One region of the Deinococcus fonticola genome, then DNA from elsewhere that is predicted to be linked to it. Evidence: riboswitches for the same ligand, from Rfam matches in the RefSeq annotation. Region 1 holds a riboswitch; the other holds the start of a gene.
The links. Region 1 has a riboswitch for thiamine pyrophosphate ahead of thiC (phosphomethylpyrimidine synthase ThiC). Riboswitches for the same ligand answer to the same signal wherever they lie in the genome.
Positions count from the first base shown of each region.

Region 2: it holds a riboswitch for thiamine pyrophosphate, as region 1 does, so the genes downstream of both, E5Z01_RS04480 (thiamine ABC transporter substrate-binding protein) here and thiC (phosphomethylpyrimidine synthase ThiC) in region 1, are expected to answer to the same signal.

Region 1 covers NZ_SMMH01000002.1:69,677-80,886, forward strand. Annotated here, with positions in the region: gene rpoB (DNA-directed RNA polymerase subunit beta) at 1-992, opposite strand, end outside; gene E5Z01_RS01690 (hypothetical protein) at 1,256-1,957, shown strand; TPP riboswitch at 2,078-2,191, shown strand; gene thiC (phosphomethylpyrimidine synthase ThiC) at 2,404-4,221, shown strand; gene thiE (thiamine phosphate synthase) at 4,331-5,188, shown strand; gene E5Z01_RS01705 (thiazole synthase) at 5,338-6,135, shown strand; gene E5Z01_RS01710 (FAD-dependent oxidoreductase) at 6,132-7,112, shown strand; gene E5Z01_RS01715 (hydroxymethylpyrimidine/phosphomethylpyrimidine kinase family protein) at 7,109-7,870, shown strand; gene E5Z01_RS01720 (histone deacetylase family protein) at 7,997-8,902, shown strand; gene E5Z01_RS01725 (hypothetical protein) at 8,950-9,744, shown strand; gene E5Z01_RS20160 (hypothetical protein) at 10,148-10,273, shown strand; gene E5Z01_RS01730 (hypothetical protein) at 10,425-10,838, opposite strand; gene E5Z01_RS01735 (M55 family metallopeptidase) at 10,913-11,210, opposite strand, start outside.
Region 2 covers NZ_SMMH01000005.1:49,121-60,330, reverse strand. Annotated here, with positions in the region: gene E5Z01_RS04525 (L-threonylcarbamoyladenylate synthase) at 1-429, opposite strand, end outside; gene E5Z01_RS04520 (type II secretion system F family protein) at 497-1,714, shown strand; gene E5Z01_RS04515 (alkaline phosphatase PhoX) at 1,855-3,753, shown strand; gene E5Z01_RS04510 (hypothetical protein) at 3,851-5,836, shown strand; gene E5Z01_RS04505 (NUDIX domain-containing protein) at 5,885-6,319, opposite strand; gene E5Z01_RS04495 (GNAT family N-acetyltransferase) at 6,496-6,798, opposite strand; gene E5Z01_RS04490 ((4Fe-4S)-binding protein) at 6,808-7,269, opposite strand; gene E5Z01_RS04485 (CynX/NimT family MFS transporter) at 7,340-8,506, opposite strand; TPP riboswitch at 8,829-8,929, shown strand; gene E5Z01_RS04480 (thiamine ABC transporter substrate-binding protein) at 8,977-10,035, shown strand; gene E5Z01_RS04475 (c-type cytochrome) at 10,339-11,100, shown strand.

The sequences.
Region 1 (11,210 bases):
ACCTTAGCCCCATAAGATGCATCTTGGTTGGTAAGACCTAAAAGATATCTGATTGTTGTAATTAAGCCTTCGTCGTAAAAGCGCCCATTGATATAGGTTAGTAATGTCCTGGCATCTGACTCAACGCCCAGCTTGCGGTTCATCTTGAAGCGGCCCGGCTCGCCCAGATCGTAGCGGCGCGGGTCGGCCAGCAGGCCGTACAGGTACTGAATGGCCTTGTCACGCTTCGGGGGGTCGCCGGGGCGCAGCACCGTGAACAGGCGCAGCAGGGCCTCGTCGGCGCCCATGCCCGCGCTCTTGTCCTCGGGCAGCTCGGCGCCTTCGGGCTCGAACTCGGTGAACAGCGCGCGCAGGCTGGCGTCGTCGTAACCCAGCACGCGCAGCAGCATCGCCACCGGGAACTTGCGCTTGTTGACCTTCATTTCCAGGATGCCGCCCGCGAACTCCAGTTCGATCCAGGGACCGCGCTTGGGCATCGGGATAATCGCGGCGGTGTACAGCTTCTTGATGCCCTTGTAGGAGCTGGTGAAGTACACGCCGGGGCTGCGGTGAATCTGCGAGATCACCACGCGGTCGGCCCCGTTGATCACGAAGCTGCCGTCCTCGGTCATCAGCGGCAGGTCGCCCAAGAACACCTGGTCTTCCTTGATCAGGCCGCTGTCCTTATGAATCAGTTGCAGTTTGGCGTACATCGGCGCCTGGTAGGTCAGGTCCTTCTCGCGGCACTCCTCGGGGCTGTAGGGCGGCTCGCCCAGGCGGTACTCCAGGTAGTCCAGCACCAGGCCCGTGCTGCGGCCTTTTTCGGTCTCGTCGATGGGAAACACTTCACGGAAGGCACTTTCCAGACCGACATTGTCCCGCTGATCCGGGGCCCGGTCGGCCTGAAGGAACGCCCGGAAGGAGTTCACCTGCACTTCCGTCAGCTCTGGAAGATTGATGACTTCCTTGATTTCGCCGAATCGCTCGATACGGGGGGGAGTTTTCTGCGTCATGCACACCTCTGAGAAAAAAGAACACCGCCAGGAAACGGCAAAAACAGGCACGCGGCAAACCTTTCCGCGTCCCACACCAAAAAAACTACTTGTGGAATCCGTTAATCAATGAACTCCTGCATGACCCATCATGGTCAGCCAAACTTCAGTATACGCGCTGATGTAAAAACGGTCAAATAAGCAAGCGCCCTGGGTACACCTTCGCCTTGATCCTCATGCTAAAGCCGGATGCCCTGGTGACAAGGGGCCCTTAAATTCAGGACATGAACCTGAGGCAATGGCTGCTGACTGCGCTGATGACGCTTGGCCTGGCGCAGGCAAAGGGGGGGCCGCACGTGACCTCCTCTCTCAATTGCCCGCTCAACAGCAGTCCGGCAAAATCCGTCGATTGCCGCTGGCAAGTCCCGGCGGGAACAGTGCGGGTGGTAGGTGATTCCCCTCGTTACGACATCATTCTCAGCGCCCATACGCAGGCCGGAAAGCTGCGCTGGCAGGAAAAGAAGGTGAGCATCATTTTCGGCATTCAATTGCTGGATGGCGTGCTGGTGATCGACACCAACAGTAATGGGGCCGGAACCATGATCTCGTCCTCGACCGCCCTGATCTCACCGAAGCTGAACCCACCTGTCTGGATCTGGGGCTCGTTCATCATCAGCCGCCCGTCTGGTCACCTGGCCCTGTTCACGCAGGAGGACGTGATTCGTCCCGAGGACGATGCCGGCCTGTCCTTTCAGCGTGTGACGTTGACACCGGAGATCAGGGTTGACCCCATTCACTTCGACCAGCCCAGTCGCCCCAGCTGCGGCGCAGCGCACGGCGGGTGGGAGGCCTTCGGGCAACCGAAATTCACGCAGCGTTATGTTTACGTCATGCGGCAGGACAGCTGCGGGTACTTCATGACGCGCTTCGACTGGGTGACACCGGACGCGAGACCGCTCAGTGACGCCGTCTCCGTGACAAAGTAGCCCCCACGCTGCGCCCGCTGACTTCTATTTTTTCCAGCGGGTGATTCCTGCGGGTTGCCTGACTTGCTGCGGCGTCCAGGCTTTCGCTTGACCCGCTTGCTTTCGGGTGGCACACTGCGGTCACGTCAACAGGGGTGCTTTCCGCGCAGTGCGGAGGGCTGAGAGGGCCAGCGGGCCTAACCCTAGAACCTGAACTGGGTAACACCAGCGGAGGAAGATTGACGTGAGCGGACTTCCTGCATGCCTGCATGGGCCGCCCTCCTCCGGAATGTTTTCAGGGGGAGGGCTTTTTTATTGAATGAACAAGCGAAGCGGGTGCAGCCGGGAAAAGGCCACTCCCTCGATGTTTTTTGATCTGAACCGACGTTGAATCTACTTCCGGCGTGCCGTTTGAGCTGCGGCCCGTGTCCTTGCTTCTCTGCCTGTTGTGCCCCTGGAGGCCCCCTATGTCCCTGAACCCCGAGATCCTGTCCACCACGCCCTTTCCCGGCAGCGAGAAACGCTTCCTGACCGGAGAACTTCATCCTGATGTGCGCGTGCCCGTGCGCGCCATCCGCCAGACGCCGACGGTCGAGGCGTGGAGCGGCGTGACCCGCAGCACCCCGAACCCGGACCTGCTCGTGCCGGACACCAGCGGCCCGTACACCGACCCTACCGTGCAGATCGACCTGGAACGCGGCCTGAGCGTCGCCCGGCCCTGGCTGGCGCACGACCCGCGCCTGGAGGTCACGCCCCGCTTCGCGGCCCAGGCCGACCTGGACGGCCCGCTGCCGTTCCCGGCGGTGCCCGCCCCCCGCCGTGCCAGATCGGGGCAGGCATTCACGCAGATGCAGCGTGCCCGCGCGGGCGAGATCACGCCCGAGATGGAATTCGTGGCCCTGCGCGAGACCCTGCGCCAGCACGCCAGCTTCGACCTGACGCAGCAGCATCCCGGCGAGGCCTTCGGCGCGGTCATCCCCCGCGAGATCACCCCAGAATTCGTGCGCGCGGAGGTCGCCCGCGGCCGGGCCGTGATTCCCGCGAACGTGAACCACCCGGAACTCGAACCCACGGTCATCGGCCGGAACTTTCGCGTGAAGGTCAACGCGAACCTCGGCACCAGCATCGTGACCAGCAGCATCGAGGAGGAGGTCGAGAAGATGGTCTGGGCCGCCCGCTGGGGCGCGGACACCGTCATGGATCTCTCCACGGGCCGCTTCATTCACCAGACCCGCGAGTGGATCCTGCGCAACAGCCCCGTGCCCATCGGCACCGTGCCCATCTACCAGGCGCTGGAGAAGGTCGGTGGGAAGCCCGAGGAGCTTACCTGGGACCTGTACCGCGACACGCTGATCGAGCAGGCCGAGCAGGGCGTGGACTACTTCACCATTCACGCCGGGGTGCGCCTCGCCCACGTTCCGCTGACCGCCCGCCGCCGCACCGGGATCGTGTCGCGCGGCGGCAGCATCCTGGCGAAATGGTGCCTGGCGCACCACCGGGAGAACTTCCTGTACACGCACTTCCGCGAGATCTGCGAGATCATGGCCGCGTACGACATCACCTTCAGCCTCGGGGACGGCCTGCGCCCCGGCAGCATCGAGGACGCCAACGACGCCGCGCAGTTCGCGGAACTGGACACCCTGGGCGAACTCACCACGGTCGCGTGGGAGCACGGCGTGCAGACCATGATCGAGGGGCCGGGGCACGTGCCCATGCAGCTCATCCGCGAGAACATGACCCGCCAGCTCGACGTGTGCAAAGAAGCGCCCTTCTACACCCTGGGGCCGCTCACCACCGACATCGCTCCCGGCTACGACCACATCACGTCCGCCATCGGCGCCGCGCAGATCGCGTGGTACGGCACGGCCATGCTCTGCTACGTCACGCCCAAGGAACACCTCGGCCTGCCCGGCAAGAACGACGTGCGCGAGGGTCTCATGGCGTACAAGATCGCCGCGCACGCCGCCGACCTCGCCAAGGGCTACCCCGGAGCGCAGGCCCGCGACAACGCGCTCAGCAAGGCCCGCTTCGAATTCCGCTGGCAGGACCAGTTCAACCTTTCACTCGACCCGGAACGCGCCCGCGCCCTGCACGACGAAACCCTGCCCGCCGAAGCCGCCAAGACCGCGCACTTCTGCTCCATGTGCGGCCCGCACTTCTGCTCCATGAAACTCAGCCAGGACATCCGCGCCGCCGACGTGCTGGCCGGCATGGAGGCCAAGGCCCGCGAGTTCCGCGAGTCGGGCGGCGAACTGTACACCGACGCGGTGGGCGCCGATGACTGAGGAAAAATTGCCGGAAACATCGCAGATGGTTTCCCGAGCAGCGCGAGCCGCAACCAAAGGGTTCGGCGGAATGGATGGACATTCGGGCGTTGTTCCCGGATGTGCAGGAATGCAGGCGAATCCTACGCGGCCCCTGGGCGTGCTGTACCTCGTCGCCACGCCCAGGGCCGGGCAGCCGGAACCAGAATTCCTGGCCCGCGTGGAGGCCGCGCTGGACGGCGGCGTGGACACGCTGCAACTCCGCTGCAAGGACTGGGAAGCCGCCCCGTACATTGCCCTGGGCGAGAAGGTGCGGGAGCTCGCGCACGCCCGGAACGTGCCCTTCTTCATCAACGACCGCGTGGACGTCGCCGCAGCGGCCGGCGCGGACGGCGTTCACCTGGGCCAGAACGACCTGCCCGTGCGGTGGGCACGCGACCTCGCGCCGCAGCTGCGCGTCGGGCGCAGCACCCACCGCCCCGAGGACGCCGAGGCGGCGCTGCGTGAGGCTCCCGCGTACTTCGCCGCCGGTCCCGTGCACGCCACGCCCACCAAACCCGGCCGCGCCCCGGCTGGTCTGGAGTACCTGCGGCACGTCGCCGCGCTGACCCCTCCGCTGCCCTGGTACGCCATCGGCGGGATCGACCTGCACACCCTTGATGCTGTCCTGGATGCCGGAGCCACCCGCGTGGCCGTCGTCCGCGCCGTGCTCGACGCCCCTGACCCCGCGCAGGCCGCCAGTCAACTCAGGGAAAAACTCGGACGAGTCCAGCTCACGGAACAGGCCGCCACCCTGCACGTCAACGGCGCGCCCCACCCGCACACGCCCGGCCTGACCCTGCACGCCCTGCTGCGCGAGCTGAATATTTCCCGTGAGCGCGTCGCGATTGCCGTCAACGACGACTTCCACCCCGGCGGGCAGGCACCCGATCAACGGTTGGAAGCCGGAGACAATGTGGAAATCGTGCGTGTCATCGGCGGGGGGTAAAGAGAGCACCTCTCTGCTGCGCCGCTTTTCGAGAACGGGAAAAACAGTGCCCCAAGGCTACGCTTCCTTTTTAAGGGGAGCTGACCCGAAGGGCCGGAGGGGTCGCACCGAGCATCAATTCCCATCTTTTCAATCTTTCTGGAGTTCTTATGTCTGATTCTTTGCTGCTGGGTGGCCGTTCGTTTTCGTCGCGCCTGTTCGTAGGAACCGGGAAGTACCGCGATTTCACGGTGATGCGTGAAGCGCTGCTGGCGTCCGGAACCGAGCTGGTCACGGTGGCAATTCGCCGGGTGGAATTGAAGGCGGCGGGCCATGACGGCCTGCTGGACGCGCTGGATCTGGATCGCTACGCGCTGTTGCCGAACACGGCGGGGTGCCGCACGGCGCAGGAGGCGGTGCGCGTGGCGAAGCTGGCGCGGGCGGCGACGGGCGTGGACTGGGTCAAGCTGGAGGTCATTCCCGACGCGAAATACCTGCTGCCTGACCCGGTGGGCACCCTTCAGGCCGCCGAGATGCTGGTGGGGGAGGGGTTCACGGTGCTGCCTTACGTGCAGCCGGACGGCGTGCTGGCGCGGGCGCTGGAGGCAGTGGGCTGCGCGGCGGTGATGCCGCTGGCCAGCCCCATCGGTTCCGGGCGGGGAATTCGCACGGCGGAGCTGCTGCGCACAGTACTGGACGGCGCGGGTGTGCCGGTGGTTATAGATGCCGGGCTGGGCGTGCCCAGCGACGCGGCGCAGGCGATGGAACTTGGCGCGGACGCCGCACTCCTGAACACGGCCATTGCCGAGGCGCGTGACCCGGTGGCGATGGCCCACGCTTTTGCGCTGGGCGTGCAGGCAGGACGTCTGGCGTGGCAGGCCGGTCGTATGGCCCAGCGCGAGGCGGCCAGCCCCAGCAGCCCGCCCGCCGGCGCGGTACGCCTGCCGGAAGTGGAATTGCCCGTATGAACCCCGGCCCCTCCCGTGAGGCCGAGGTGGTGGTCGTGGGCGGCGGCCTGATCGGTGCGTGCGTGGCTTTCACGCTGCGGCAGGCCGGCTACGCGGTGACCGTGCTCGACGCCGACCTGCCGGGCGCTGCCTGGCGGGCCGGGGCGGGCCTGCTCAGCCCGGACGCCGAGGGCCTGACCCCCGGGACGCCACTGGGGGTCTGCGCCGCCGAGAGCCTGCGGCAGTGGCCGGATTTCGCGCGGCAACTGGAGGGTGCCAGCGGCCAGAGCGTCCATTACCGCGAGGGGGTTCGGCGCCGGCAGCCGGACGGCACCTGGGCGGTGACGCCGGGCGAGGCGCAGCTTCACCCGCCGAGCGTGGTTCGGGCGGCCCGGCAGGGCCTGCCGCTACACCCTGAGCGCGTACTGCACGTCCAGTCGCGCGCCGGGCGCGTGCTGCTGAACACCGACCAGGGCACCTGGCACGCGCGGGCCGTGGTGCTGGCGGCCGGGGCCTGGAGCGCCGCCTTCGGCCTGCCCGTCACCCCGGTGCAGGGACAGGCCCTGCTGCTCGCGCTGGACGGTTCGGCAGATGCCGCCGCGTACGCCGGACGCCGGCGGGGCAGCGGCGCGCGGGCCTACACCCTGACCCGCCCGGACGGCGTGTACGTGGGCGCGACCGTTCGCCACAGCGCCAGCGTGCAACCTGACCCCCAGGCCCGGCGCTGGTTGCTGGCGGCGGCCGGCCGTTTCGGTCTGGACGGTGCTTCGGGGGCATCCACCCTGGTCGGCCTGCGCCCCGGCACCCCGGATAGCCGTCCTATCGTGGCTCCGCACCCCGCCCATGCGGGGGTCGTCGTGGCAACGGGGCACGGGCGGCATGGGGCGCTGCTGGCTCCCTGGACGGCGCGCCGCGTCCTGGGCCTGGTGGAGCGGGCGCTCGCTGGTTCGGCCCGGCCGACCAGAGGAAGCATGCCTGTGGCGCAGGGTGCCCGGTGAGCGCCCTGCCGGTGGCCCTGACCATCGCCGGCTCGGATTCCGGTGGCGGGGCCGGGCTTCAGGCCGACCTGAAGGTGTTCGAGGCGCACGGCGTCTTCGGCACGTCCGCCGTGACGCTGGTGACCGCGCAGAACACGCTGGGCGTGCATGGGGTTCACCCGCTGCCCCCGGAACTGGTGCGTGCCCAGATCCGGGCCGTGCTGGACGACTTTCCTGTGGGGGCGGTCAAAACGGGGGCGCTGGGCACCCCGGCCATCGTGGCGGCCGTGGCGGCGGAATTGCGCGGGCGAAACCTGCCGCTGATCGTCGATCCCGTCCTGCTGGCCAAGAGCGGGGACGCCCTGCTGGACGCGCAGGCCCTGCACACGCTGGTCACGGAACTGTTGCCGCTCGCCACCCTCGTTACGCCGAACCTGCCGGAATGGGACGCGCTGCAGCAGGCGGGCGCACCGGACACCCTGCCGCTGCTGCTCAAGGGGGGGCACGGGGCAGGGGAGACGGTCACGGATGAACTCCGCACGCCCGGGCATTCCCTGACTTTCAGGGCGCCGCGCCTGCACACACGGCACACGCACGGCACGGGTTGCACCCTCTCGGCGGCGATCACCGCGAATCTTACGCGGGGCCACCTGCTGCCGGAAGCCGTCACTGCTGCGTTCGCCTACCTGCAACGCGCCCTGCACGCCGCGCCTGGCCTGGGGGCGGGACACGGGCCGCTGGGGTTCCGGGTGGAAAGTGCGGCGACACCGGGAGGCTGAATTTCGGGGGGCTGAATCTCGGAGGGCTGAATCTCGGGGGGCTGCGCGCCGCTGGGTGTTCTGGTGGCGGTGCGTATTCTGGTGCCGTTGCGCGGCGGGCTTTTGCCGCAGAATTGAGCGACGCTTATGCCGCATCCTTTCCGCGCCTACTCGCCCGCCGACTTCGGGTTTCCGCTGCCCGAGGGCCACCGTTTTCCGTATTACAAGTACGCGGGCGTGCGGGATCGGCTGGCGGGCCTGCTGCCGATTCTGGACACGCCGCAGTTGACCTGGGCGGACGCCACCCTGGCACACGATCCCCTGTGGCTGCGGCGCTGGCGCAGGGGGGAGGTGGACGCCCGTGAGCAGCGCGAATTCGGGCTGCCCTGGTCGCCGGAGGTGGTGACGCGGGCCCTGCGCGCAGCGGGCGGTTCGCTGGCGGCCCTGCACGACGCGCTGGCTGTCGGCTGGGGCGCGAATCTGGCCGGCGGCACCCACCACGCTTTTCTTGACCGGGCGGCGGGCTTCTGCCTGGTCAACGACGCGGCCATCCTGACCCGTGTGGCGCTGCGGGACGGGCTGGCGCAGCGTGTGGCCGTCATTGACCTGGACGTTCACCAGGGTGACGGCACCGCCAGCCTCCTGACACCGGAAATGGCCTCTGGGCGGGCTTTCACACTCAGCATTCACGGCGCCCGCAACTACCCCTTCCGCAAGGAGACCAGTTCGCTGGACATCGGCCTGGGTGACGGTGTTGGGAATGCCGAGTACCTGCGGACACTGCGCGCGGAGGCCCTGCCTGCCCTGGACGCCTTCCGGCCCGACCTGCTGCTGTACCTGGCGGGCGCGGACGTGCTGGCCGGAGACCGTTTCGGGCGCTTTGCCCTGACGCTGGACGGCGTTCACGAGCGTAACCGGGCGGTGCTGGCCTGGGCCAGGGACGCCGGCGTGCCGGTGGTGACCATGATGGCCGGCGGGTACAACCGCGATCACGCCCTGACCGTGGAGGCGCACGCCAGCGTAGTGCTGGACGCGCTGGACATCATGAGTTGAGTGATTTACGCCAGGTCGGATGGTACTGACCCGGTATGCTCGTCTGTATGGACGGCCTTCTGAATGCGGAATTCACTTATTACCTGTTTCAGGTGATGCGGGTGGTAGTGATCGCCAGTTTCATTCACGCGCTGGTCACGAAGCAGGAACTGTACTGGCTTTTCATGCTGGGGTTCGCGGTGTTTTTCGGTGGGATCATCAGTACGATTTTCGCGCTGGTGTACGCCTTCACGGTGTTCCTGCCGTGGCTGCGCGGGCGCGGACGCGTGGCGGGACAGGCCGCAAGGCGCGGTGTGGAGGCGCTGAAGCCGCTGGACACGCGCATTCGTGAAGCCCAGGCGCTGCTGGACGAGAGTGACACCCTGCAGCGCCGCGCCGATCTGGCGGCCTTGCAGGCCAGGGCGGGCCGCGCCGCTGAAGCGCAGCAGACCTTGCAGCCGCTCCTCAGCGGCATTTACCGCGACGATCCGGTGGTGCTGCTGACTTCGGCCGAACTGGATCTGGCGCGTGGGCAGGCCGCCGAGGCTGCCGAGAAACTGAACCGCGTGGATCTGAAAACCAGCGCGGCCACCCGCACCCGCGCCCTGACACTGCTGGCGCAGGCGCTGGACGAGCAGGGCCAGGATGCCAGCGGCACCTTCGAACAGGCCATGCTGGGCGCGACCACCGAGGAACCGCGCGCCCGTTACGCCGCTTACCTGATCCGCCAGGGCCGCACCGAGGAGGCCCGCACGCTGCTGGACGCACTGGAGAAGACCGCACGCCAGGCGTCACCGCTGTACCGCCGTCAGGAGCGCGAGTGGTTCGATCTGGCGCTGAACCTGCGCAAAAACCTGAAGTAACGTTAAATTCCGGTAGGTGGGATTTTATGCGCGCTGAACGTCGGTTCGGCGCGTTTCTCATTCGGGGCGTTAAACCGCCCTTTGTGGCCAGGTCAGCCAGGGAAGGGGCATAAAGCGCGTCCAGCACTGCATGAGAGTTGCCCCAAGAGATGATCAAACGTTCATCTGGCGGTCTGGTGCCTTTACTGCCCTGGGGCGCTTTTAACAAGCGTGAAACTGCACATGACTTAATTTTTCTCACGTTCAACTCAGACGTAAATCAAGGGGGCCACTGCTCAGGGAGGTGAGGGAACAGCACCAGGGAAGTCAGCAGCAAGACACACGGGAGAAAGGCACACCGGGAACCACGTTCTGGCAGCGTGACTGCTGGGAAACAGTCGCGCCGCACTGAGGGAGGAACATCATGCGTAAATTTCTGACCGCCACCGCCATGCTCAGCCTGTTCGCCGCCGCCGGCGCTCAGGTCATCAACCCCACCGACACCAACAAGGATCAGGTGAACCGGGGCACCACCACCGCCAACCTGTAATCCCACCGATCTGGAGCAGAGGACGCATACTGCCCATGCGGTGATGAAAAATACCCGGTCAGATTGGCTGCCCCGTGTATGCAGCTTTCCACTCAGTGACCTGGAGGGAGGACAATAACGTGCGTGGGCTAATTCGCTCTCTGCGTGTCTGTTAGAAGCGCAACTCCAGGCCCAGGCCCGCGCCGAACTGACCGGCGGTGTTGCCGCGCACGAAGGTGCGCCAGCCGGCCGGGCCAAGCAGCGGCCCGCGCAGGCCCCCCTCGGCGTACAGGGCGGCACGGTTACGGTACTCCGCGCCGACAGTGGCAAAAGCGTCCACTTTCGTGAGGGGCAGGTTCAGGTCACGCAGGGTCACGCCCAGCGCGTAGCGGTTGGGGGCGCTGCCCCAGCCTTTTTCGGCGTTGCCTTCCACCCCCAGCGCCCCGATCAGGGGAACGCGCAGCAGGTAGGTTCCAGCGTGCACCCCGAAAGTCGAGGTGGTGGCATGAAGGCCGGCCCAGGCGGTCGCCCCGGCCTGGGAACAGAGGGCGAAAACCAGGGTCGTGAGGGCCAGGTGGGCTTTCATGCCCCGCACTGTAAAGGGCCGGGATGAGAGTTGGGTCGCCGCTTTTTCCCTTGGGGCTGGGTATGCCAGCGGGCTCAGCCTTCCAGACGGACTTCCCCGACTTTGGCCAGCATCCGGAAGGTCTGGAACAGGTGCAGGGCGTCCGGACTTTCCCAGCCGACGGTTCTGGCATTGACGCGCGAGACGCCGGGCACGCGCTCGCAGGCGTCCGCGCGGGCCTGGTGGTTCAGGCTCAGTTCGCACTGCGCCGGCCAGCGGGTGGTGTAGGGTCTGGCGGTGCTGGCGGCCTTCACTGCCCGCTGCGCGCCTTCGCGGATCAGGCGCTGCGCCTCGGCGGGGTGCAGGTGAATGGCCGAGTACGTGCTCAGGCCT
Region 2 (11,210 bases), on a different contig from region 1:
CGCCTGCGCGAACGTGCTGGCCGCCGACTCGCCCGCGCGGTTCAAACTGCTGGTTAGCAGCGGCCCGGTCTCGTGGAGCAGGGCCTGTGCCAGCGCATGATCGGGCACACGTACGCCCACCAGGCCTTCCGGCGCCACCTCCGGCGGGCACCCCTCGCGGGCCGGCGTCACGATGGTCAGCGGCCCCGGCAGCAAATCCAGCAGCGCCAGCAGCGCGGGGCTGGCCTGACAGAACGACAGTGCACTGCTCCGGTTCGCGCAAGACACTTGCAGCGGCTTCCCAGCTTCGCGGCCCTTGCGCCTTACCAGCACCTCCGCGAACGGCGGCAGCACCCCCAGTCCCCATACCGTCTCCGAGGGGTAACCCACCAGCCCCCCCGCCCTGACCACCTGCGCCGCGCGCTGCACCCCGCTTTTGTCCATGCCCATGCTGTTCCCTGACCTTTCAAGCGCACTTGTAAGTTAAGCGCAAGACCAGCGAACTATACTGACTGATATGCCGGTCTACGAATATCGAGTCCGGGACCGCAGTGGCAAGGTCCTGAAATCGCAGATGGAAGCCGAAACGCGCGAGCAGGTTCGGGACGCCCTGCGGGCCAAGAATTTCATGATCGTCGAGATCAAGCCGCCCAGAAGCGGCCTCAACGCCGACATCAAAATTCCGGGGCTGACCGATCGCCCCCCCAAACTCAAAGAAGTCGCCATTTTCAGCAAGCAGCTCGCCACCCTCATCAACGCCGGCGTGCCGCTGGTGCAGTCGCTGTCCATCCTGAACAAACAGATCGAGAACAAAAGTTTCCAGGGCATCCTTCAGAAGATCCGCGTTGAAGTCGAAACAGGTGTGCCCCTCAGCGAGGGCCTGGCGCAGTACCCCAAGACCTTTGATCGCCTCTTTATCAACCTGGTTCGGGCCGGCGAGACGAGTGGGACGCTGGACTCCGTGCTGGCGCGCATCGCCGACTTTCAGGAAAAGCAACTGGCCCTGAATGGCAAGATCAAAAAGGCGCTCACGTACCCCACCATTGTGCTGGTGTTCGCGGTTCTGATCACCTACGGCCTGATCGCCTTCGTGGTGCCGCAGTTCGCGGGGATGCTCAACCAGCAGGGGGCACAACTGCCGCTTATCACACGCGTGGTGATGGCCCTATCGGACTTCCTGCGCGCCTCGCTGCTGTACGTTCTAGTCGGTCTCGTGGGAATCGTGTTCGCTTACCGCTGGTATTACGCCACCAAGGCCGGACGCCACGCCATCGACGACCTCAAGCTGCGCCTGCCGATCTTCGGCAACCTGATTCGCAAGACCGCCGTGGCTTCCTTCGCCCGCACTTTTGGCCTGCTGATGAACAGCGGGGTCAACATCATCGAGTCGCTGGAGATCACCAAGGGCACCGCCAACAACGCCATCGTCGAGGAAACCATCGACACCGCCAAGAGTTTCGTGATGGTGGGCGACCCGATGAGCCAGAGCCTGGCCTCCAGCAAGGTGTTTCCGCCCATGGTGGTCAGCATGATCGCCATCGGTGAAGAGACCGGCTCGCTGGACAGCATGCTCGCCAAGGTCGCCGACTTCTACGACCGCGAGGTGGACGAGGCCGTGGAAAGCATGACGGCGGCGATTGAACCCATCATGATCGTGTTCCTGGGCGGAATCGTGCTGGTCATCATCCTGGCCATGTTCCTGCCGATGATCTCCTTGATGAACAGCCTCATGTAATCGACTCACTCCTATCCAGCTTCCGACTCCCTGCTATGACGCGGGGAGTTTTTTCTTTTCCAAACTTTGAGCCGGCCCAGCAGTGTCAGCCGTGCCTCGGCCTGACGAGGGTCTGACACGGCGTTTCTAATTTAAGCGTGATGAAAAAGATGAAGCTGCCGTTGATGTTCCTGAGCCTGGGCCTGACGCTGGGCGTGACCTCCTGCGCTCCCACCATGAGGGCCGAGGTGAAAGCGGTGAAAAGCGTGGAGTTCAGCTCCATGCCTGTGCCGCAGACCGAAGCCGAGATGCTGGACACCTACAGCACCTCAGTGGCGAAGGTGACCTACGCGGACGGCACCACGAAGGACTTCCCGCTGTCGTACAACGTGCTGTTCAGGAACACCGACCAGACCAACACTGTGAATGGGCAGAAATATGCCGCCGGACAACTGTTCGATTACAAGATGAACCCCATCAAGGATCGTCAGGGCGATAACGTCGTGGCCGAAACGGCGGACGGCACCAGCCTGCTCAACGTGGGCGGTAAGCCTTACCTGGTCAACCACTGGGAGTACGACTGGATTCTGGAAAACGGCGTGGACGCTTACAAGGCCGAGAACTGGTACAGTCGCATGCCCATGACCATGAACGTCACGGCACTGGGCCAGGGCGCGGACGGCAAGCTCAGCGTGGGCAGCCAGACCAGCGTGGATTTTGCCAGCGTGGGTGGCGGCTGGATTTTCTGCTTCGGCGGCCCGACGCCCTGGGGCACGCACCTGGGCGGCGAGGAAGATTACGACCTGTACTTCGTGCCTGGCGAGAAGTCGTACACCACCACACAGGCGGGCCTGAAGGCCATGAGTGAGGTGTACTTCAAGGGTGAAAAGAAGGCCAACCCCTACGATTACGGTTACCCCGTGGAAGTGGCCGTGAAACCCGGCGGCGGCTACCAAGTCACCAAGCACTACGAGATGGGGCGCGGCACCTGGGAAATCGCGCGGTTCGCCGCTGACGGGCGCACCGCCATTTACGGCGACGATGGCGCTTACTCGGGTCTCTTCATGTTCGTGGGCGACAAGGCCAACGATCCCGCAGCGGGCGGCACCATCTACGCCGCGAAATGGAACCAGACCAGCGACCAGAATGGTGGCGCGGCCAACATCTCCTGGATCAGGCTGGGGCACGCCACGCACGCTGAAATCAAGGCCTTGAAGGACAAGGTCAACATCGGCGACATCTTCGAGACCAGCCTGGAAGCCAAGGAAGGATTCAAGCCCACCCGCGCGGGCAGCGCCCAGACCGTGTGGCTGAAACTGAAACCCGGCATGGAGCAGGCCGCTGCGTTCTTCGAGACCCGCCGGTACGCCGCGTACCTGGGGGCCACCACCGAGTTCACGAAGGGCGAGGGCGTGACCTTCAACGAGGCCGACAAGAAGATGTACTACGCCATGAGCCGCATCGAAACCAGCATGAAAGCCGAAGAAGGCGTTCCCGTGGACGATGTGAAACTCCCGGAGAACAAGGCCGGAGCCACGTACACCTTCGAGTTGAAAGCCGGACAGAAAGACACCGAAGGTAACGCCATCAACAGCAATTACGTCGCCACCCGCACCTACGTGGAAGCCGCCCTGCTCGGCAAACCCATCCCAGCCGACGCGAACGGCAACACCGCCGACGTGAATGCCATCGCCAACACCGACAACGTGCATTACAGCGAAGCCATGCGCACCCTGTTCATCGGTGAGGACAGCGGCATGCACGTCAATAATTACGTGTGGGCGTACAACGTGGACACCAGGAAACTGAGCCGCATCCTGTCGGTGGCCGCTGGGGCCGAAGCGACCGGGCTGGGCGTCGTCGAGAACATGAACGGGCACGCCTACATCACCAGCAACAACCAGCACCAGGGCGACTGGATCAGCAGCCAGAACAAGGAACTGACTGCCAAGCTGGAAGCCGCCGCCAAGGCCAAGTGGGGTGCGAACAAGTACGGCGTCCTCAACTACAAGTTGCAGAACAGCGTCGGTTACCTGCACGGTCTGCCCGCCGTGAAGTAAGGGCCGGCACCCGCGTTCAGCAGTCGCAGTCGGTCGGAGTCCGGGGGGGCGGTGGGGGCAACCCTGCTGCCCCTTTCCCACTTTTTGAGGTTATTTGATGCACACGAAGTTCATTGTTTTCGCGGCGCTGGTTTCGGTGGCCGTCCCGCTGGCGGCGCACGCCCAGCTCACCGCCACGTCCACGGTCAAAATGCCGCTGCGGGGGGAACATATTCACCGCGGCACCTTCCCGAATCCTCACGCACATATTCCGGCGCAGTGTTACGTGGAGACCAGTTTCGGCACGCAGAACGCCTGTCAGTACTGCCACACCGACGGGGTGGCGGAAAAAGGCCTGGGGAACAACAACCCACAGGCGGGCGGAAACCCTAACGTCGGGAACCTGCAGGCCGAGTATGCCTTCGGGGTCTTCGATTACCCGCACGTCATCGATTCCAGCGTGAATCCCTGGGAGAACACCCTGCGGCCCGAAGTGCTGGCGCGCGTGGCTGCCTCGCTGGGGGTGAAAGCGCAGGAGTGGGACATGCAGGCTTACGTGCGCCAGGACAACTGGCAGGCCGCCTTCGATAAGCGGGCCAGAACCACCGACTGGGACACCGGCGTGGACTCCCCCATGCGGCTCTTCCCAGCCCTGGCCCCGGCGGATCTGCCGGCCCAGGCGGACGGCTTCGTGCGTTCGGCCTCGCAGGAACGCGGCCTGTTCAACGACGGCCAGGGCTGGGTGACCGGCTGGCGCGCGCTGAACTTCATGCCGTACGGAATTTTCACGCCCCTGGCGGGCAGCGTGTCAGGCGTGTACGTGCGCCTGCCCGCGAAGTTCATGCAGTCCACCGCTGGAAAATTTGACCTGAGCACCTACGAGAAGAACCTCGATCTGGTGCAGCGCAACGCGCAGGACAGGCTGAGCGGCGAGAAAACGTATGTTGGCGCGGCGTCCGGTATTGAAATCGTGCGCGGGCAGTACCCGCTGGGCACCGAGTTCGCGCACCCGCTGCATTACGTGGACGTGCAGGCCGACGGCACCGACCGGAGCATCAGCCGCTTTCCTGGCACCCGCGCCAACCGTGTCAAGGAAATCCGCTGGATGTACAAGCAGCGCGAATGGCACCCCGACGAGTTCGGCCTGGCCCTCAAGGAAGAAAGTGCGCCCGTGTACGCCAACCGCACCCAGGGCTGGATCGAGAACGGCGCAGGCTGGTTGCTCGGCGGCTGGATCGAGGACAAGGGCGGTGCCCTGCGCGCCCAGACGCCCAGTGAACTCACGCAGTGTGTCGCCTGCCACAGCGGAAATGTTCGCCAGAGCGATGTGGGGCAGAACAGCGTCTTTACTTCCGGTACCGGGAACACCGTCGACAGCACCTGGGCCATGGCGCGGCAGTTCACGGGGAAACTCGGCTGGCAGGAAATGAACTACCTGGGCTACAAGGCCAGCGCGTCTGCCGGGGCGGGGGAGACGCCGGGGCACCTGACCACCCCCGAACCCCTGAACCGGGGCAAGAACGTGGGCGAGTACCGTTACTTCCTGGATCACGTGGTGGGCGCGTCTCTGTTCGGCGACATGCCCGCCAGCGTCGAGACCTACCTGAACCGCCAGATTAGCAGGGCCAACGGGTACAGCGCCGACTGGCCCGACCTGCGCACGGAAGTGAGCAAAAACAACCCGCAGGGCGTCAAGGCCGCCCAGGAACTGCGCCAGAGACTGATGCGCGAGTTCACGGCAAAAGGCGAGTACCTGCAAGGCAAGACCATTCGCCCCGAACTGTTCCTGCCGACCCGCCAGGCCGCACTGGAAGGCGCACGCCGTTACCGTCAGGTGGTCGCCACGCAGCGCTACGACTTCGGCAAGGACGTGTTTCCCGAGACGCCCTTCACCCTGCGTTACTTCCGCACGCCCGAAACGGCTTACCCGCACCAGAACGGCACGCCCTACCAAATTGGCGAGGTCATCACCGACCGCCCGGTGGACACCCACGCCCCCAACTTCACCTACGGCATCGGCACCACGCCCACCCTCATCGACGAGGAGAAAACCGAGGCCCAGGGCGGGAATTTCGTGCCCGATTACGTGCCGCTGCTGAAGTGAGTGGGAAGGAGTCGTTGGGGAAAAAAGCTGGGGCATGACGCCCGGAAATCAATCCACCTGCTCGACGAAGAATTGAGCGTCGAGCAGGTGGTTTTTCAGGGCTTGCGGTAGCCACGGCAGGGCGTCTGCGGGAATGTTCTCCGGGTCGAACCAGCCCAGCTCCGAGGTGTTCTCCAGTGGCTGCGGCTCACCGTCCCATTCTCGCACCAGGAAGAAGAAATTCACCCCCTCGGCGCGGCCGTGCAGCCCCTCCACGTCGTACCTGTTCACGCCGATATGCCGCAAATCGGCAGGGTTCACATGTAGCCCTGTCTCCTCGCGCAGTTCACGCGCCGCCGCGTCGGCCACTTTCTCCCGGGTTTCCACCGCGCCGCCCGGCAGGTTCCACCACCCGCTGGCAAAGCGCGTACTCTCACGTCGCCCCAGCAGAATGCGACCTGCCCCATCCTGAACGATGACCCAGACGATTAAATCCACAGCCATGCGCTTATTAGAGCATTTGACAAAAGAACGCAGTGCTTTTGGCCGAGCAAATCGAGTCAATTCAGACGAGCAGAACCGAGAATGGAGCGCTCTGGGGTGTCCTTCCTCAGAGCGCATAATTCGCAGAACTGCTCTAAACGCCAGGAGCACAAAAGAAAACCGGGACGCTCAGGCTTTCAGAGCTTGAACACGCCGCGTTGCTGTGGGTGAACCAGTTCCGTGTACTCCGGGTGCCTGCGAATGTACCCGGCAATGAAAGGGCACATGGGAATCACCCGCTTGCCCTCGGTCTTCACGTTATCCAGGGCGAATTTCGCCAGTTGACTGCCCAGGCCTTCCCCTTCGTGGCCTTGCTCGATTTCGGTGTGCGGCAGCATGACCGCGTCGCCGACAGGGCGGAATTCCGCAAAACCCACCACCTGCCCGCCTTGCAGGATTTCGTAACGGCTTTTCTCGTCGTTTTTCCTGAGTTCAGTCATGCTTGCTCCTCACGCAGTGTTGAGTTTCTGGCCGCCTTCGGCCTGGAAGCCGTTGCGGTGCGTGCCATCACAGAAAGGCTTGTTGCTGCTGCCGCCGCAACGGCACAGGGCCGCGCGGGTGTCCTTGACCTCACCGCCGGGCGTGGCTGAGTCAGGTGCGGCAATGGTCAGGTCACCCCGCAGGAACAGCGGGCCGTTCTCGCGCGCCTCCACGCTGGTGGGTTCGGGTGACTCGGCGGGGCCGTTCTTCAATTCGTAATGCAGGGCGCCCGTGGGGCAACGGCGCACCACCCCGGCAATCTGCTCGGCTGGCGCAGCGTCCGCCCTGATCCACGGTTTTGCCTTCGGGTTGAACACTTGCGGCAGACCACGCACACACGCGGCAAAGTGAATGCAGCGCCCAGCGTCGTAGTAGACGGTGATGTCGTCGTCCGTGTACGCCTTGCCCCAGTGTGACTTCGGGTCAGTCATGCCGTAGTGTAAACCCCATATAAACCCGGTCATGCCACACAAAATGGAAGGCCTCGGGGAGGCATCAACCTCAGGTGAATTCCCGGCTGGCCCACAGGCCCGTGACCAGCATCAGGGCGGTCAGGGCCAGGTGCAGCAGCAGGGGGGCGTGCCAGCCGTGGGTGAGGTCGTGAACCGCGCCGAACAGCACGGGGCCCGTGGCCGCGAACAGGTAACCGCAGCCCTGCGCCACCGCGGACAGGTTGGGGGCTTCGGCGGCGCTCCTGGCACGGTGCGCGATCAGGTACAGCGCCAGCGGAAAGGCGCTGCCCGAGCCGATGCCCAGCAGCAAGGCCCACACCAGCGGGGGAGCACCCGGCGCGAGCAGCAGGCCCAGCAAGCCGGCCGCCACGCAGGCGCTCAGGGCCACGACCAGCGGGCGCACGCTGGGCAACCTGGACGCCAGAATCGGCACGTACAGGCTGAACGGCAACTGCACGATGTTGCCCACCGATAGCAGCAACCCGGCCTGGGTGCTGCTGAGGCCCTGATCGACCAGCAGGCGGGGCAACCAGGTCATCCAGATGAAGAACACCATGCTCTGCGCGCCCATGAACGCCGTGACCGGCAGGGTGGCCGGGTTGTGCCAGATGCTGACGCCCGCAGCGGTTTGTAAGCCCGACCGCTCCGGGCGACCGCGTACCGCGGGCCACCACGCCGCCGCGCCCAGCACGGCCAGCAGCACCCAGAACCCCAGCGCCGCCCGCCACGATCCCTGAAAGGCGTTTCGCAGCGGCACCGAGGCCGCCGACGCGATGGCCGCCCCGCCCACCACCGCCGTGGTGTACAGGCCCGTCATCAGCCCCAGCCGTTCCGGAAAATCGCGGCGCAGCAGGCTGGGCAGCAGCACGTTCACCACTGCAATGCCCGACCCGACCAGCACCGTGCCCACCAGAATCCACGCGAAACTCGGCCCGGTTCGCAGCAGGGCGCCGGTACCAATGACTGCCAGGCACCCCAGGATGACCGCCTCGGCACTGCGCGAACGCACGAACAGCGGGGCCAGCAGCGCGAAGGCGCCCCAGCACAGCAGCGGAACGGACATCAACAGACTGACCGTCGCCGCGTTCACGCCCAGCTCGGTCTGAATCTGCGCCAGCAGCGGCTCGAACGCCGCGATCACCGGACGCAGGTTAAGCGCCACCAGCAGCACGCCCGTGATCAGCAGCAGGGGAGTGGCGCGGTTGCGGGGCGTCACCACCTCGCCCAGCTACAAATCGACATACGCTCAGGGTAAGCGATTTCACGCGCCCAGACGTGGGTTATCTAAATTCAGCGTTCTGCTGGGCCGAACAGCGCAGGTGAACTTCAGGGCCTTGCCACGGGCCGGGGAGGACGTTCCCCCTGACCGCCAGCTTGAGCACCGTCGAATTCTGGCGGTGTCAAAGGCCCGGGACGGTCTGGTCGGGTCGCCTCCAGCCCTGATGGGAGCGAGCGGCTGCGCCACGACCGTCCTGGCCTCCGCCCCTGAATTGTCAGCCCAGCCGGACACACGCTGACACCCTCTGGTATCCTTCCCATTGCGTCACCTGGGGTGCCTTCTGCAACAAGGGGGCTGAGACCATACCCAAGGAACCTGAACCGGGTTATTCCGGCGGAGGGAGCGTGACCGGGCTGTAAAACGAGTGCCCACACCTCTTTCCTCTCGTGACGCGAGGGGGATTTTTTATGCGTAAACTGCTGTTTTCGGCCCTGCTGATGCTGGGCGTGGCAAGTGCCCAGACGACAAATGCCCAGACGACGAATGCTCAGACGACCCTGACGGTGATCACCCACGACAGTTTCGACGTGGACAAGAAACTGGTGGCGCAGTTTGAGAAGGCGAACAACGCGAAGGTGCGCTTCGTGAAGGGCGGCGATGCCGGGGAACTCCTGAACCGCCTGGTGCTGACGCGCCGCGCTCCGCTGGCCGACGTGGTGTACGGGCTGGACAACAGCCTGCTGGGCCGGGCGAAGCAGATGAACCTGCTCACCGCGTACCAGTCTCCGAACCTGAGCAAAGTGCCGGCCGCCTACCGTCTGGACGAGGCGGGGGCGCTGAACACCGTGGATTACGGCTTCGTGGCCCTGAATTACGACCGGGCGGCCCTGGCCAAAACGGGCCTGCCCCTGCCGAAAACGCTGGATGACCTGAAGAAACCCGAGTACGCGAAACTGACGGTGGTGCAGAGCCCCGCCACCAGCAGTCCCGGTCTGGCGTTCCTGCTGGCGACCGTCAATCACTACGGAGAGGCTGGCGCCTGGTCGTGGTGGCGCGAGGCGCGGGCGAACGGCATGAAGGTCACGCGCGGCTGGAGTGACGCCTATTACAAGGACTTCAGCAGAAACGGCGGCAAGTACCCCATCGTCCTGAGTTACGCCAGCAGCCCCGCCGCCGAGGTGTTCTACGCCGACGGCTACAACCCCGCGAAACTGCCGGCGCAGGCTCCCACCGCCAACCTGTTCCTGCCCGGCAGCACCTGGCTGCAACTGGAAGGCGTGGGCATCCTGCGGGGCGCCAGGCAGCCCGCCCTGGCCCGCAAGTTCGTGGATTTCATGCTCGGCAGCGCCGTGCAGGCCGACATTCCCACCCGCATGTGGATTTACCCAGCGGTGAAGGGCACGAAACTCGACCCGGTGTTCAAGTTCGCCGACGAACCCAGACTCTCCGAGGTGAAGCCGGGCCTGACGAGCAACCCGCAGCGCCTGGTCGACGCCTGGGTAAGTCACGTCCTGCGCGCCCGCTGAACCGAAGTGAAGAAGATGGGGCAGTTCTCCTGCCTCATCTTTTCGTCTGCTGTCCGGCTGTGACGTGCTCCGACCAATCCAGCTCCTTGCCTTCCGGAGCTTCTGAAAGGGGGGCGACGTACACCTTGGTGGTGGAGCTTGTTACACCGTGCTGATGAAGGAGACAGAAGGGCCTGGCTCAGGAGCCGCTGCATCGAATGTCCACTTGAACCTGATCCAGAAAGTAACTTCTTTTCCTATTAAGCTGGGAGAGAAGTCCCGCCTCACCTGCGTGCCCGTCCTTCTCGTCCTGTGGAGGTTCGTATGCCCACCCGTCAACGTGTCCAGTGGCTGGCCCTGTTTCCCCTTCCTCTGCTCCTGAGTGCCTGCATGTATATGAGTGGCCCGGCCACCATGCAGGGGCACTCCAGCATGCAGGCGTCCACCATGCAAGCACAGGGCAGCCCGTCTGCCGCGCCGCCACCCACGGCACCGGCAGCGGGTGGCAATCCGCTCGCGTTGAAGTTCGGGCCTCCTGACGCGGCGCGGGGCAAGGCCCTGCACGAGGGCGCTTGCCAGCAGTGCCACGGGGCGGGCGGCGTGAGTACGAAGGCGGACGTTCCCGGGCTGGCCGGGCAGATCACGCCCTACCTGCACCTGCAACTGGCGGCCTTCCGGGCGAAACTGCGGCCCAGCGCGGTGATGCAGGGCGTGGCGGCCAGACTGTCCGATCAGGACATCGCCGACCTGGCGGCGTACTACACGCCGCTGCAACCCGGCCCGGCCTGGAAGGCCGACGCGGACGCCCGCGCCCGGGGCGAGAAACTGTTCCTGAGTGGCGACGCTGGGCGCAACGTGGTGGCCTGCCAGGTGTGCCACGGCGCAGACGGGCGCGGCGTCAGCGACAACGAGGTCGCCAGCGTCACCAACCTCTCGCCCGGGTACGGCCTGAACATCCTGCACGAATTCCGTGACGCGCCCAGTTTTGGCGGCATCGTCGCGCCCGAAGCCATGCGCATTGTCCTGAAACCCCTTTCTGACGGCGACCTGAAGGACCTGGCGGCTTACCTCAGCAGCATGCGCTGACGCCCAGGCTGTTAGGCTGGTTGCTCCGCCCCCTGCCTGAAGCTGCTGTGGGGGCGGTTTTCTTGTGTGGCAGGCGCGGGGGCCAGTCGGCGGGTGACCTCCCGTGGACG